One region of the Vibrio sp. DW001 genome, then DNA from elsewhere that is predicted to be linked to it. Evidence: riboswitches for the same ligand, from Rfam matches in the RefSeq annotation. Region 1 holds a riboswitch; each other region holds the start of a gene.

Region 1 (4,504 bases):
ACCACGTTAATCCCAATCGAGAAAAAGCAAGTTGGGCCGAACTTTGGGTTGGAACAAAAAGAAGTTCTTCTGCTGGTAACCTTTTCAGTAAGGTGGTTCCGATTCCAAAGAAAAGAGGATCACCGGAAGCGAGAACCACAACATCCCCTTCTTCAGACGCATCGATCACCTTATTTAACCAGACAGAAAAACCTTGGGTCATATCCAGAAAGGCACCATCGAATTGAGGAAACCATGCCATATGACGAGGATGACCTGCTACAAATCTGGCTTTCGACACAGCATTAACTGCCCTGCTGGTTAAGCTCATACAACCATCTTCAGCCACACCAATTACCGTAATACTTGCCATAGACTTATACCGTTTGATAAAGAAGTGCGTGAATAGTCGACACCACAATAGGGCTGCCGCCTTTACGGCCGACACTTGCAATATAAGGCACTTTGCTCTGGTCAATGAGGGCCTGTTTGGACTCTTTAGCTTTAACAAACCCAACAGGGATACCAACGATTAGTGCCGGTTTTATCTCCTCCGCTTCCACCATCCTTAGAACTTCAAACAAAGCAGTAGGGGCATTACCGATGCCAATTATCGCACCATCCAATAAGCCCAGATCCCGTGCTCGGCGCATAGCCCAAATAGCTCTAGTTTCACCCTTCGATTTTGCAATGGTAATTACCTCCTCGTCACTGATAAAACAGTGGGTATCATTTTTATATACCGATAGTCGCTGGGCGCTTAAACCACTGGTGATCATCGTCACATCACTAATAATTGCACAACCCGCTTTTAGCGCGTCAATTCCTGCTTCCACTGCCCCATCACCAAACCGAAACAACTGAGCAAACTCGAAATCACCCGTGGTATGAATAGCCCTTCGCACAACCGGCCACTGCTTCTCGTCAAACGGGTGACCACCGTGAATTTGGTGGACCTCGTGATCGATAATTGAGAACGAGTCATTCTCAATTACCTGCCCTTGTTGGGTCATCTGTTTCATTGTGTCCATGTCTTTTCACCTGAAAGTTGGTCAATAGGTTTGGTGGGGTTTGATATAGAATTTACATCGGGATATCGGGCTAAGGGTTTGCCATCGAAATCGATTAAAATGACGTCGATACCTAGGTCATAGGTTACATAATGATCCGCATGCATTTTTGCCTCCTGACACAAGCGCTCAAGAAACAACTCTGGTCGGTTTTCTCTAACCAGTTCTAACACATGGCGTCCGGTGTTGGCGTCAGAAATTTTATCGCATAAGAAAGAGGATACATTTGCCTCTCTGGCAAGATTGCTAAGGTGCTTGAAATCGATAGCATGACCAGATACATGAGTCATCATTCGACCGGAAATTAATTTGCCTAATTTACCGATCATGACCACCAAGGTGACCCGCTTTACGTGAAAGCGTTTCGCCGCTCTTAACCCAACGCCAATAAAATCGCCGGCCTGAATAAACGCCAATTCTGTCAGCTCTGGCCATTGCTTGATCGCCGATTTTTCTGAACGGCTACCCGTGGTTAAGATAACGTGTTCTAAACCATTGCTTTTCGCAACCTGAACCGACTGTCTCACTGACGCCGCATAAGCAGATGTAGAGAATGGCTTTACCGTTCCACGCGTACCCAAAATAGAGATTCCACCAATCAAACCTAGCCTTTCACTGATGGTCTGTTTCGCGGCTTCTACTCCTCCGGGAGCCGAAATAGTAAGTTCAAGCCCAGAATGTGGTTCGCCTAAATCATTATTGTTGTTTGGTGGAAATGTTGACGTTAAATGATCCCACTCTAGCCGCACCATTTCGAGGATATTGGCCCTAGGTATCGGGTTGATAGCAGGTTCACCGACCGGAAGTTCAAGCCCCGGAAGCGTCACAGTCGCGATCCCTTCCCCGCCTTTGAGTTGAATGCCGGGATAGCGACTCCATTTAGCCGTACACTGAATCTCTAGGCCATGGGTACAGTCGGGGTCATCTCCCCCATCTTTAATAATACCGGCAAGTACTTGTTCGGTTTGTCGTTCAACGATTCGTTCTAAACGAACCAGTTGAAATGTCACCAAGTCTCGATTGGGAAGTTGAATGTCTATTTGAGAGAACGGATTATCCGAAATAAGCATCCGAACTGCCGCGCGAGCCGCCGCCGCCGCACAAGCCCCGGTGGTATAGCCCCAGCGCAGCTCTTTATTGCTTTTCGAACGCTTTAATTTACCCACTAACAGAAACTCCGGCACAATCGGGATAGTTATATATAATCAAACATTAAATGCGGCCGAAATCGAAATACAATGACTCTGAGTGATCCCGCCCAGGCTGTTTGATTGTTGGTTATTTAGCAGGTTCTGACTTACGAAGTATATATTCAACCACACGAGATTAGATATTTCGTTCACAGTTGCGGGTACAGTTCAGGGATTTAACCTGATTCACTTTATAAAATAGTACTCAGAAGATATAAACGAGCACTACCTATCACTAAATATTTCCAAAGTCTCTCATACAGCATCGATAATAAAATTGATAAATATCAATTTAGATTAAATGATAAAACCATAACCATGAAAAATATCAGTAATTGATATGAAGAGTTTTTAATCAAAAAATATAACTTACTAATATTATTGAATTAAAATGAGGTATGTGCGCACAGGAAAAATTCTTATAGAAATAATATCTACGATAAACAGTGACGAACCTCTCATAAAGAAGGGTATTACGATTATAAAATCGACGTATGGCCTATTTCTATCCTAAATGGGATGGTATTTACCATAACTGACAATTTTCACACAACGTCATTGTTTAATTTGACACGGTTAAATAGTCGTACGATTCTTTTTCTTTATATGTCACGTAAAAAAACATATCTATATTTGTTGATATTAATCACTATTATAATTGATGTTTTTAAGGCAATATGATTGTCATTCAGGTGTAATATTTATTAAATTGACCTGAACACAGAATAATGGACATCACTCAATGCCCATTATTCTGTGTTTAGGTTAAATAACACTTAAAAGGGAATCAAGTTAGACGCTTGAGCTGTGCCCGCAACTGTAATTGGAGAGTCGGCAGACATTAGTCCACTGGATAATATCCGGGAAGGCGCGCTGCCAGATGTTGACCCAAAAGCCAGGAGACCTGCCTGAATAATGATAAAAGCTCTGAGACTAGAGTTTGTAAAGGCGAGCGGGTTACTCGTGGTTTACTGGCCTATTTATGGCCGGTCCCGATATTCAATCCTGTAAGCCAAAAATAAATGTCACACGAACCCCATCAATAGAATCACCATATGATGGAAAGGACGTTGTACTTAAACTTACGGAATATAAAAATGTTAAATTCTAAATGTTTTAATGGCATGTTTAATATACATAACATACCGCGCAAGGCACTAAAGATCATCTCTATCGGGCTATTGACCACCTTGCCTATTATCCCTGTTACTCACGCTTCGGATTCTCCCGCTAAAACAGAAAAATCTGCTATTGTACTCGCCGCATTTGGTACAAGCTATGACACGGCAATCGGGTCACTTATTGGTATACAAGAACAGGTACAAAACGCCTACCCTGATACTCCCGTCCGATTTGCATTTACCTCGAGTATTATCCGTAAAATCTGGCATAGACGCGCATCGGATGATGAGTATCAAAAAAATCATCCCGAGGTACCACAAGGTTTTTACCAAGTTAAAAACGTACTCGGTACGATGGCTGATCTGCAAAACGAAGGCTATAAGAATATCGTGGTTCAAACGACGCTGTTGTCGCACGGTGAAGAGTTTATCGATCTTAAAGCCACTGTCGACGCTCTGGCTTCCATTCAGACAATAAAAGAGAAATGGAAACCGTTTAATAAAGTCGTTCTTGGCCGCCCATTAATGGGCACATGGGGGTCACACAATCCGTACCGAGAAGACTTAGACCAACTGGCTGAAGCACTCGCTAGCGATGTGAAACGAGCAAAGGAAAACAATACTGCTTTGATCTATATGGGTCATGGCAACGACCATCTTTCTACTGGTCTCTATTATGAATTGCAAGAGGTGATGAATAAACGTTACCCCGACGTAAATATCTATGTTGGCCTAGTGGAAGGTTATCCTAACTTCGATAATATAATGGAGCAGTTAAAACGCGACGCAATACAAAGTGTTGCCGTAAAACCGCTAATGGTCGTGGCTGGAGACCATGCAAGCAACGATATGGCTGGTGATGATGATGACTCATGGAAAGTGATGTTGTCGAAGCAAAACATCAAAGTAACCCCTTTACTCGAGGGACTAGGTAGCAAAGAATCCATTCAAAAGATCTATCTTCAACACCTCGTCGACGCGGCAAAAGACGCCAACATAACGCTACGTTAACACCGTTGATCATACTCATTTAATAGAAAGAGCAGTACAGCCATGATTTCAGACCAACATCACACCGACGACGCTTTCATTGAGGTTAAATCATTGACCCGGTATTTTGGTAAAAGCAAGGCTGTCGATGAGA
Region 2 (4,504 bases), on a different replicon from region 1:
GTCGCCAAATATCCTATACCTAAATCAACAACAGTATAAGCATCAAGTTCCTTGTCAGAATTGTCTGCTCTTTCTCCCGTATATAACGCCGACACACTCAGATCGAAGTTTTCATAAAAATACATCATATTCCAAGCAAATTTATTTTCAGGGATACGAACTAATGCATCTCCTGTACTTTTATCTTCTGAATCCATCCATTCAGCAACAAGTTCATGGTTGATTGGCCCCGTATAGAAATCAATTGCGACTTCAATGCCTTCTATTGTCGCATCATTAACATTTGAAGGTGTCCATTTTCCGCTTCCATTCTCTTGAGCCCAATTTATAAGGTTTTCGATTTCTGTTTTATATGCCGTAATGCTCCAGTTTAACACTTCGTAGTTGCCTCGAAGACCAACCTCCGCGGACTCCGACTCTTCCGGTTTTAAATTTGGGTTACCTTTATCATAAGCAGATTCAGGCCAATACAAGTCGTTAAATGTTGGCGCTTTAAATGCACTACCAATAGAAGATACTATTTGAAGTGATTTCGAGATTTGATACCCTGCTGCCGCATTCCAAGTTGTCTTTCCACCAAATGCGCTATCATCATCATGTCTTAAACTCAGTTCTAAGCTTAGTGGATCAAATACAAAACTAGAGGTCAAGAATGCCGCTTTGTTTTCTTTATCTAGTTTTTCGTAATTATCCGTATTTGAGCCTCCTCTATCAGCGCTCTCTTTGTAATAATCTAATCCTGCATTAAGAACGATATTATTAAGAGCCAAATAGGTATTTACCCAGGAAACACCATTACGACGAGAAGTTATTGTCCCTTTCGCATTTTGTCCTTCAGCATCACCCGTTGCTTGATAACTCTTACCTAAAAAAAACTGTAGATTAGAAAGGTAATTCTTTTTTTCATATGTAACACCACTGGACAAACTATAGAACTCATCATCTTGTTGATTTTTCGAACCGTCATATTGACCTGCGTATTCGAAATCTGACGATTTGTCATATCCACTAAACATCAAAGACCATTCATCATTTAGTTGGTGATTAATATGACCGAATGCTGTTTGGGCTGAATAACCAAACTTTTCACCATCCGCGGCCAATTCATATATTTTGTAACCATCGCTTTGTTCTTTGTTTACTACAAAAGAACCTTGAGTATTTTCTGAAATATTACCTGATGACCGCCAACCAACTTGGCCATGATCTTCGCTACCATAACCTACTCTCAACTCATGGGTTTCTTCTGAAGATATAGTGCTTATCGCAATCACTCCGCCAATAGCATCAGATCCATAAACAGAAGCCCGTGGGCCTCTCACTATCTCAATACTCTGAATAGCAAAAGCGGGGATTAGTCCGATGGATGCTCCCCCCAACGTTGGCGAATTAACTCTAACGCCATCAACTAAAACGAGGGCATGCTTAGATTTCGTTCCACGGATATATATAGAAGAGGCATTGCCTTTGTTCCCTAGCGTATTAACCGTAATTCCAGGAACGCTTTTCAGTAACTCTAAAGCAGTGGTAGCTTGCGTCGCTTCTATACGCTCTCTATCAATAACCGTTATTGAAGCCAGAGCGGAACTCTCCGCTTGTTCAAAACGGTTGGCTGTAACAACGACAGTTTCGATATCAGAAGAAGATTGTGCAAAAGAGAGTGGTGATGCAGAAACTAGCGATGCCACTGCGGCCGCTATTATTGATTTGTTCATTAATAATCCTGTTCGCGTAAGTCCTAGCAAATGAGAAAGTTCATTTACTTGCTGGCAGGTATTCGGACTTAGGAGCATGACCTATGATAATATTAGTTGGTCGCCTAGCATCTCACTTCCCACTCATCATTGGATGTAGCAGTGTGTGGTTTTCACCGTAGATGTTCGTTCTCTTTTACCGCTGCGCGTCAGTTCTGGATTTTCACCAGATTCCCATTTCAGGCAATTTATAGTTTCAATTGCCACCAGCTCTGGAACGGATACTAATTATCAATATATCTCTTGTCTAGTGGAAAAAATTACGTTTCTACATGAAACTTATTCATATCAGTACTGGACAACCAAGCCGGATTGAATAAAATCTGCGCTCCTTGTGTAAAGTTAAAGGCATATCTATGGCAAACCTGGAAATAAACTCTAATCGCTACCACGAACAGCTGAAAGAGAAGGCGAATCGTCTCAACGAAATGTTTGTTGAATATGATGTACCTGAGTTGGAAATATTTGAATCTCCTGAGCAAAATTATCGTATGAGAGCCGAATTTCGCGTTTGGCACGAAGGTGAAGCTCTTTATTACATAATGTTTAATCAAGGAACTCGTGAGAAAATTCGCGTTGATCAATTCCCTGCGGCCAGCAACGTAATTAACGAGTTGATGCCACTCCTTATAGATACGATCAAAAACAACGATGACCTTCGGAAAAAACTGTTTCAAGTTGATTTTCTGTCAACCTTAAATGGCGAAGTGCTTATTTCTCTTCTTTATCACCGTCAGCTTGATGATAAATGGACTGAAGAGGCAAAAGCATTGAGGGTATTGCTTAATAATAGAGGCTTCAATCTTAATATTATCGGACGAGCAAGAAAAATGAAAATAGTGCTCGAGCGTGATTATGTGATTGAAAAATTAAATGTTCATGGCCGTACCTATATCTATCAACAAGTAGAAAATAGCTTTACTCAACCGAACGGTATTGTTGCTCAGAAAATGCTGGAGTGGGCGGTAGACTGTACGAAAGAAAGCAGTGGTGATTTATTAGAGCTCTATTGTGGGAACGGTAACTTTTCATTAGCCCTCGCTCAAAATTTTGAACGCGTACTCGCAACCGAAGTCGCTATGCCATCAGTAGTTTCAGCTCAATACAATATCACGGCAAATAAGATAGATAATGTCCAAATTATCCGTATGTCCGCTGAGGAGTTTACCGAAGCGATGGAAGGTAAACGGGAGTTTCGACGTTTAAAACAAGCGAATATTGACCTAACTAGTTACAACTGCAACACTATTTTTGTCGATCCACCAAGATCTGGCATGGACGAAGACACTTGTAGAATGGTTCAAGGTTATGAACGAATTTTATATATCTCTTGCAGCCCTGAAACGCTCAAAGAAAATCTCGAATTATTGTCTACAACTCACAAAATTATCAGATTCGCTCTATTTGACCAATTTCCTTACACCCACCATATGGAAGCTGGTGTTCTTTTAGAAAGGCGCAAATAAAGTAAATTAAAAAACGAGCATATCGCTCGTTTTTTAAATACCTAACTAGCTACTCACCCTTAGCGATGAAACCTAGTTTTTTCCCTACCCATAACAGTAACAACAACGTTACTATAATGGCGAAAAAATTCGATCCCGCCCCCGGATACTGAGCTTTTATAAATGCTGAGTAACCAAAAGCACCTACAAAAAAACAAGCCAAACCAACCAATGGGAGTTCTTCTGAAACGGGGTTACGTAAATAATTTTGATAAAGCATTTGTACTGATAGTACCAGTGCTATCAGTGGGAAAATGGAGAAAGCGACCTCGGTTACCGTCAACACAGAAAGTAATGCATTGCTGCACATACCCACAATTACCGCTAAAAGTAGCGTTTTTCTAGCAGAGTCACTTTTCGTTGGATTAGATTCATTCGACATAGTTATATCCTATTGTTTTGTCTTTCTCGCTCTTTTCTGTACCAATAAGCACCTTTGGCGGTCATTCTTAATTGCATCACTAACCTTTCAGTTAGTTCTTCTCTTTCATCTTTACTTAAATCCAACGCTTCTGCGCCGGAGCTAAATACCAAGATCACCGATGCTTCCGCCTGAATAGAAGCTTCCTCTCTATCCATTCCTGTGCTTATCAAATATTCGGTCATTTCAGCCACGAAATGTTGCATCTCTCTTGCCACTGCGGCTCTAAATTCAGCCGATGTACCTGAGCGTTCACGCAATAACAATCGAAACACGTTAGGGCTACTATCAATAAATTCCATAAAGGTTTCTACTGAAGTTCGAATAACACTGCCTTCTTTGGCAATTCGCTGCCTTGCTTGCCTCATAAGTTGCCTTAGGAGTAACCCGCCTTCATCAACCAAGGTTAATCCTAATTCATCCATATCTTTGAAATGACGATAGAATGAGGTTGGCGCAATACCTGCTTCCCTCGCGACTTCTCTTAAACTCAAATTTGAGAAACTGCGATCGGCTCTAAGCTGATTGAATGCTGCATCAATTAATGATCGGCGTGTTTTTTCTTTTTGTAGCGCACGAATTCCCATAGGGGGTTATTTTTACCAATAAAGCCAATTAACGTCTAATTACTATAACGCGAATTCGGACCAGTGAGAAATACACATTGTAAAAGCACAACTAACATCCATTAGATTTGCATAAGTCCGTGATCATTACCACTCTATAGTGTGATGACCATTTACCTATGGTGATAACAAGTTAAAATCTCGCTACAGCAATGTTAACAAAAATCATGGAAGGCGAATCAATATGGCTCGAAAAAC
Region 3 (4,504 bases), 190 kb from region 1:
AACGACAAGATGATATGATTATATTGATGTTTATTGTCTTAGCAGTATCGTGTTTTGTTTCAGATTCTAAACTGTCTCTTCTGTTGTTGTTGGTGTCCTTTTTAGTCAGTAGAGTATTATTTTTTTTAATGGATAAGCGCATGTTTTTTAGAGTGCCTTATGCCATTAATATCGTTCAGTTTATTACAGAAATACTATGTTATATTACTTTTTATGTAGTGACTAGTAACTGATTTTGGATGGTAAATTGTTGTCTACTTATGAGAGAAAATTGTCGTTCTAATAATAATTTTAATTACAGCTCAGAATTTAAATTAGCAAAATATTATTATCATTTCATACTGAAATTAATTTTAATATTATACTAAAATCACAGGGGAATAATATGTCTTTCGCATTGAATTTACCAAAGCTGAGTTTTGCTGGAGTGGGAGCTATTGAAGATGCGGTTGCTGTTTTAAACCAACAACCGATTAAAAAAGTATTCATCGTTACCGATAAAAATCTAATTAAGTTGGGTTTATTAGATAAGTTAACTCAAGAATTAACGTCCTTTTCTATTGAATACGTTATTTATGACGAAGTAACACCAAATCCGACGGTTACCTTGGTACGTAATGGGCTAAAGAAATACCAAGCTGAAGGGTGTGATTGTTTTATTGCCGTCGGTGGTGGTAGCCCAGTAGATTGTGCTAAAGCCATTCGAGTTGTTGCCTCCAATGAGGGCGATATTTGTAAATTTAATGGTGTAGGTAAAGTGACTAACCCTGGTGCCTTTTTTATCGCCATTAATACAACCGCGGGTACTGCAGCTGAGATGACGTCAAACTCAGTTATTACTGATGAAGAAAACAAAGTCAAAATGGTGATCATTGACGGAAAACAGATCCCTGATATTGCCGTCAATGATCCAACTCTAATGACGGGGCTTCCTGCGAGTGTTACCGCTGCAACAGGTATGGATGCTTTAACTCATGCAATTGAAGCCTATGTAACACCAGGTGCTCATACCCTGACTAAACCAACAGCTCTAGAAGCTATTAGGCTCATTACTAAATGGTTGCCAGCCGCTGTTGATAACGGCAGCGATATCGAAGCGCGTGATAACTTAGCTTGCGCGCAATTTCTTGCAGGGATGGCTTTTAACAGTGCAGGTCTAGGACTGGTTCATTCAATGGCCCATCAGCCTGGTGCGACACATAACTTACCTCACGGTGTTTGTAACGCAATTTTATTACCAGTTGTTAGTAAATTTAACGCCGAAACGGGTCCTGAGCCTTTCCGCGCTGTTGCTGAAGCAATGAGCGGTAACACCTTTGACCTCAACGATAAACAAGCCGCTGACTTAGCTATTGATCTGATTTGTAAGTTATCGGTACGCGTTAAAATCCCTAGCGGATTTGCTGAATTAGGTGTGACGGAAAGCGATTTTGAAGGCTGGATAGATAAAGCGATGCAAGATCCTTGTCTACCTGGAAACCCAAGACAACCAAGCCCTGAAGAAATTATGGCGTTATACAAACAAGCACTTTAGCTGTTTTGCGCCCATAAGGGTGGACGCGAACGGATTTGATGAATTTATATAAAAATCAGTATCTTATATATTCCAATAGGTAAGAGTTAATTTATTTACTCTTTAAAAGGGAACCAAGTAGAAGCTTGGGCTGTACCCGCAACTGTAATTGGCGAGCTAATAGCAATTAACCACTGGAGAAATCTGGGAAGGCGCTATGTAGCATAGACCCATAAGCCAGGATACCTGTCTATCGGAATACAACAGCATGCGAGCGGGTGTCTCGATATTTATTAGTTATTGCTAAAATAATTAATGTCCCTCCCCTCTCTATCGCCAATTATTTAGTTTTTTCGATTTCACAATCGAAAAATAGATGGAAATAGAAAATGAAATTCTCAAATTGTTTAATAGAAATAGTCGCTAAACCTACGATTTTGTTATTTCTTACGGTACTACTGTGTTTTTCTTCTACGGTATCCAGTGCTGACTCTGAACCACAAAAATCTGCCATTGTTTTAGCCGCGTTTGGTACAACCTATGACAGTGCTGTTGGCTCATTAATAGCCATAAAACAGACAGTCGAAGAAGCCTATCCCAATACGCTTGTTAAGTTCGCTTTTACTTCTAATATTATTCGTAAAAAATGGCATTCCCGTAAAAATGATGCTCAATATCGAGAGCGGCACTCTGAAATTTCTGAAGATTTGTATGATGTAAAAAACGTGCTTGGTACGCTAGCGGATCTGCAGAACGAAGGTTATAAAGATATCGTTGTACAAACGACTCTTTTGTCTCACGGTGAGGAATATATCGATCTTCAAAATTATGTGGGTGCACTTGCTTCTATAGAAACATTAAAAAAGAAGTGGCGTCCGTTCAGCAACATTGCACTGGGTCGTCCTCTGATGGGGACATGGGGAAACAAGTATGAATATCGTCTTGATCTGGAGATGCTTGCTAAAGCATTGCGAGAAGATATCAATCTAGCGAAGCAAAACGGTACCGCGCTCGTCTACATGGGACACGGCAATGACCATCTTTCTACGGGGCTTTACTATGAACTGAGTCAGTTACTTAACGACATGTACCCAGAAGTGAAAAGTTATGTTGGCGTAGTAGAAGGGCACCCCGACTTTGATTTTATTTTGAAAAAAATAAAGCAAGACGGTGTCGATAGTGTGACATTAAAACCTTTGATGGTAGTGGCAGGTGACCATGCAACTAATGATATGGCGGGAGATGAAAGTGATTCTTGGAAGGTCATGCTTTCGAACGCCAACATTAAGGTTACTGCCGTCTTTGAAGGGTTAGGCAGCAAAAAAGCAATTCAAACCATCTACCTTAATCATTTAAAGGATGCTGCAAACGATGCTGGCATCTCTTTGAATTAATGGTTGAGAAACAGAAATGGTGGCTGAGGTGCACATACTAACTCCTGATGATTTTGAACTTGAAAGCGATGTACGTGATAACAAGGTTCTTATCGACGTAAAATCACTTACTCGACGGTTTGAAAAAAGCACTGCGGTAGACGATGTTAATTTTTCTATCCGTCGAGGTGAGATATGCGCTTTTCTTGGCCCCAATGGCGCTGGAAAAACGACCATCATTAAGATGCTAACTGGGTTAATCGCCCCAACTTCAGGGCAAATTTCGTATCAGGGTGAGAAATACGATCCCAGTCAGATAAGTTTAAAGAAAATGATTGGTGTTGTGCCTCAGCACAACAATCTTGATAAAGAACTTAGTCTAGCTGAAAACCTCTATGTACATGGCTTGTTATATAAAATGAAAGGCAAGCAGTTGAATCAAGCGATTGTAGATAGCTTAGCATTTGCTGGTTTAACTGAGCACAAAGACAAACCTGCGGGCAAACTGTCCGGTGGTATGAAAAGAAAGTTAGTCATTGTAAGAGCGTTAATGCACAACCCGAAGATCCTGTTTTTAGATGAACCAACCGTTGGTCTCGATCCGTTGGCTAGACGGAAAATGCTGTCCTTTCTTACCAAAATTAACCGCGAGCGCGCATGTACTATCTTTTTGACCACTCACTATATTGAAGAAGCTGAAAAATTGTCAAACAGAGTGATTTTTATCGACCAAGGCAAAATTGTCGTAGAGGGTACTTCCCAAGGGCTTAAGAAACATATTGGCCGCTTCGTTCTGGATATTGAAAAAGAAGAATTAGAACAAGAGTTTTTCGCTGACCGAGAAGAGGCTCAGGCTCGGTTAATGAAGCTTGGCAATATACCCGTCAGTATAAGAGAAACCACATTAGAAGATGTCTTTGTTCATATCACTGGTACAAGGTTGAATAACTATGTTTAGCGGCGTCATTGGCGTTTATTATCGAGAAATAATGATTCTCAGAAAAAAAATTGTCCGTGTTTTATTGGCGTCGGCAGTTCCTCCTTTTTTATATTTGATGGCATTTGGTTATGGTGTAGGGAAAGAAACCGTGGTGGATGGTGTTGATTACCTCACTTTCTTGCTACCAGGTTTACTGGCCATGTCGAGTATGAACTACAGCTATAATATTGCTTCTGAAATCAATATTAGTCGCTTTTATTTAAAGATATTTGAAGAGTATTTATTGGCGCCTTGTCAGCGTTGGCAAATTATTGTGGGAGAAGTGCTTTATGGCATGACCAAAGGATTGATTCCAGTATTCATGGTCTCTATTTATTGTGTGGTATCTGGCATCGACTTAACGTTTTCAATGTTGTTTATGTTGAGTCTATTTTTGCACCTTATGGCTTTTGCACTTATCGGGTTAATTGTAGCGCTCAAGATGAAAAACCATCGAGATCAAGCCTCAATGAACGCCTTTATTATTACTCCAATGATGTTTCTCTCTGGGACGTTCTTCCCCGTGGAACAAATGCCAATGATTATTCAAATACTAGCTGCATTTTCACCGCTAACTTATAGCGCAGAACTTATTCGTTCCTCAATGCTATCGTCGAGTGCGTTTAGTTTTACCTCTTT

What was found. Region 1 has a riboswitch for cobalamin ahead of L3V77_RS23430 (cobalt-precorrin-5B (C(1))-methyltransferase). Riboswitches for the same ligand answer to the same signal wherever they lie in the genome.
Region 2: linked by a shared signal. The riboswitch ahead of L3V77_RS16655 (TonB-dependent receptor) and the one ahead of L3V77_RS23430 (cobalt-precorrin-5B (C(1))-methyltransferase) in region 1 are both predicted to bind cobalamin.
Region 3: linked by a shared signal. The riboswitch ahead of L3V77_RS22510 (sirohydrochlorin cobaltochelatase) and the one ahead of L3V77_RS23430 (cobalt-precorrin-5B (C(1))-methyltransferase) in region 1 are both predicted to bind cobalamin.

The regions. Positions count from the first base shown of each region.
Region 1 is NZ_CP091976.1:1,340,749-1,345,252, reverse strand. Features, by position in the region: gene cbiE (precorrin-6y C5,15-methyltransferase (decarboxylating) subunit CbiE) at 1-352, opposite strand, end outside; gene L3V77_RS23435 (precorrin-8X methylmutase) at 357-1,010, opposite strand; gene L3V77_RS23430 (cobalt-precorrin-5B (C(1))-methyltransferase) at 998-2,215, opposite strand; cobalamin riboswitch at 2,316-2,484, opposite strand; cobalamin riboswitch at 2,985-3,166, shown strand; gene L3V77_RS23425 (sirohydrochlorin cobaltochelatase) at 3,337-4,371, shown strand; gene L3V77_RS23420 (ABC transporter ATP-binding protein) at 4,414-4,504, shown strand, end outside.
Region 2 is NZ_CP091975.1:3,643,028-3,647,531, forward strand. Features, by position in the region: gene L3V77_RS16655 (TonB-dependent receptor) at 1-1,715, opposite strand, end outside; cobalamin riboswitch at 1,751-1,980, opposite strand; gene trmA (tRNA (uridine(54)-C5)-methyltransferase TrmA) at 2,111-3,220, shown strand; gene L3V77_RS16665 (YijD family membrane protein) at 3,270-3,641, opposite strand; gene fabR (HTH-type transcriptional repressor FabR) at 3,644-4,267, opposite strand; gene sthA (Si-specific NAD(P)(+) transhydrogenase) at 4,491-4,504, shown strand, end outside.
Region 3 is NZ_CP091976.1:1,147,445-1,151,948, forward strand. Features, by position in the region: gene fucO (lactaldehyde reductase) at 386-1,534, shown strand; cobalamin riboswitch at 1,595-1,782, shown strand; gene L3V77_RS22510 (sirohydrochlorin cobaltochelatase) at 1,903-2,907, shown strand; gene L3V77_RS22515 (ABC transporter ATP-binding protein) at 2,936-3,844, shown strand; gene L3V77_RS22520 (ABC transporter permease) at 3,837-4,504, shown strand, end outside.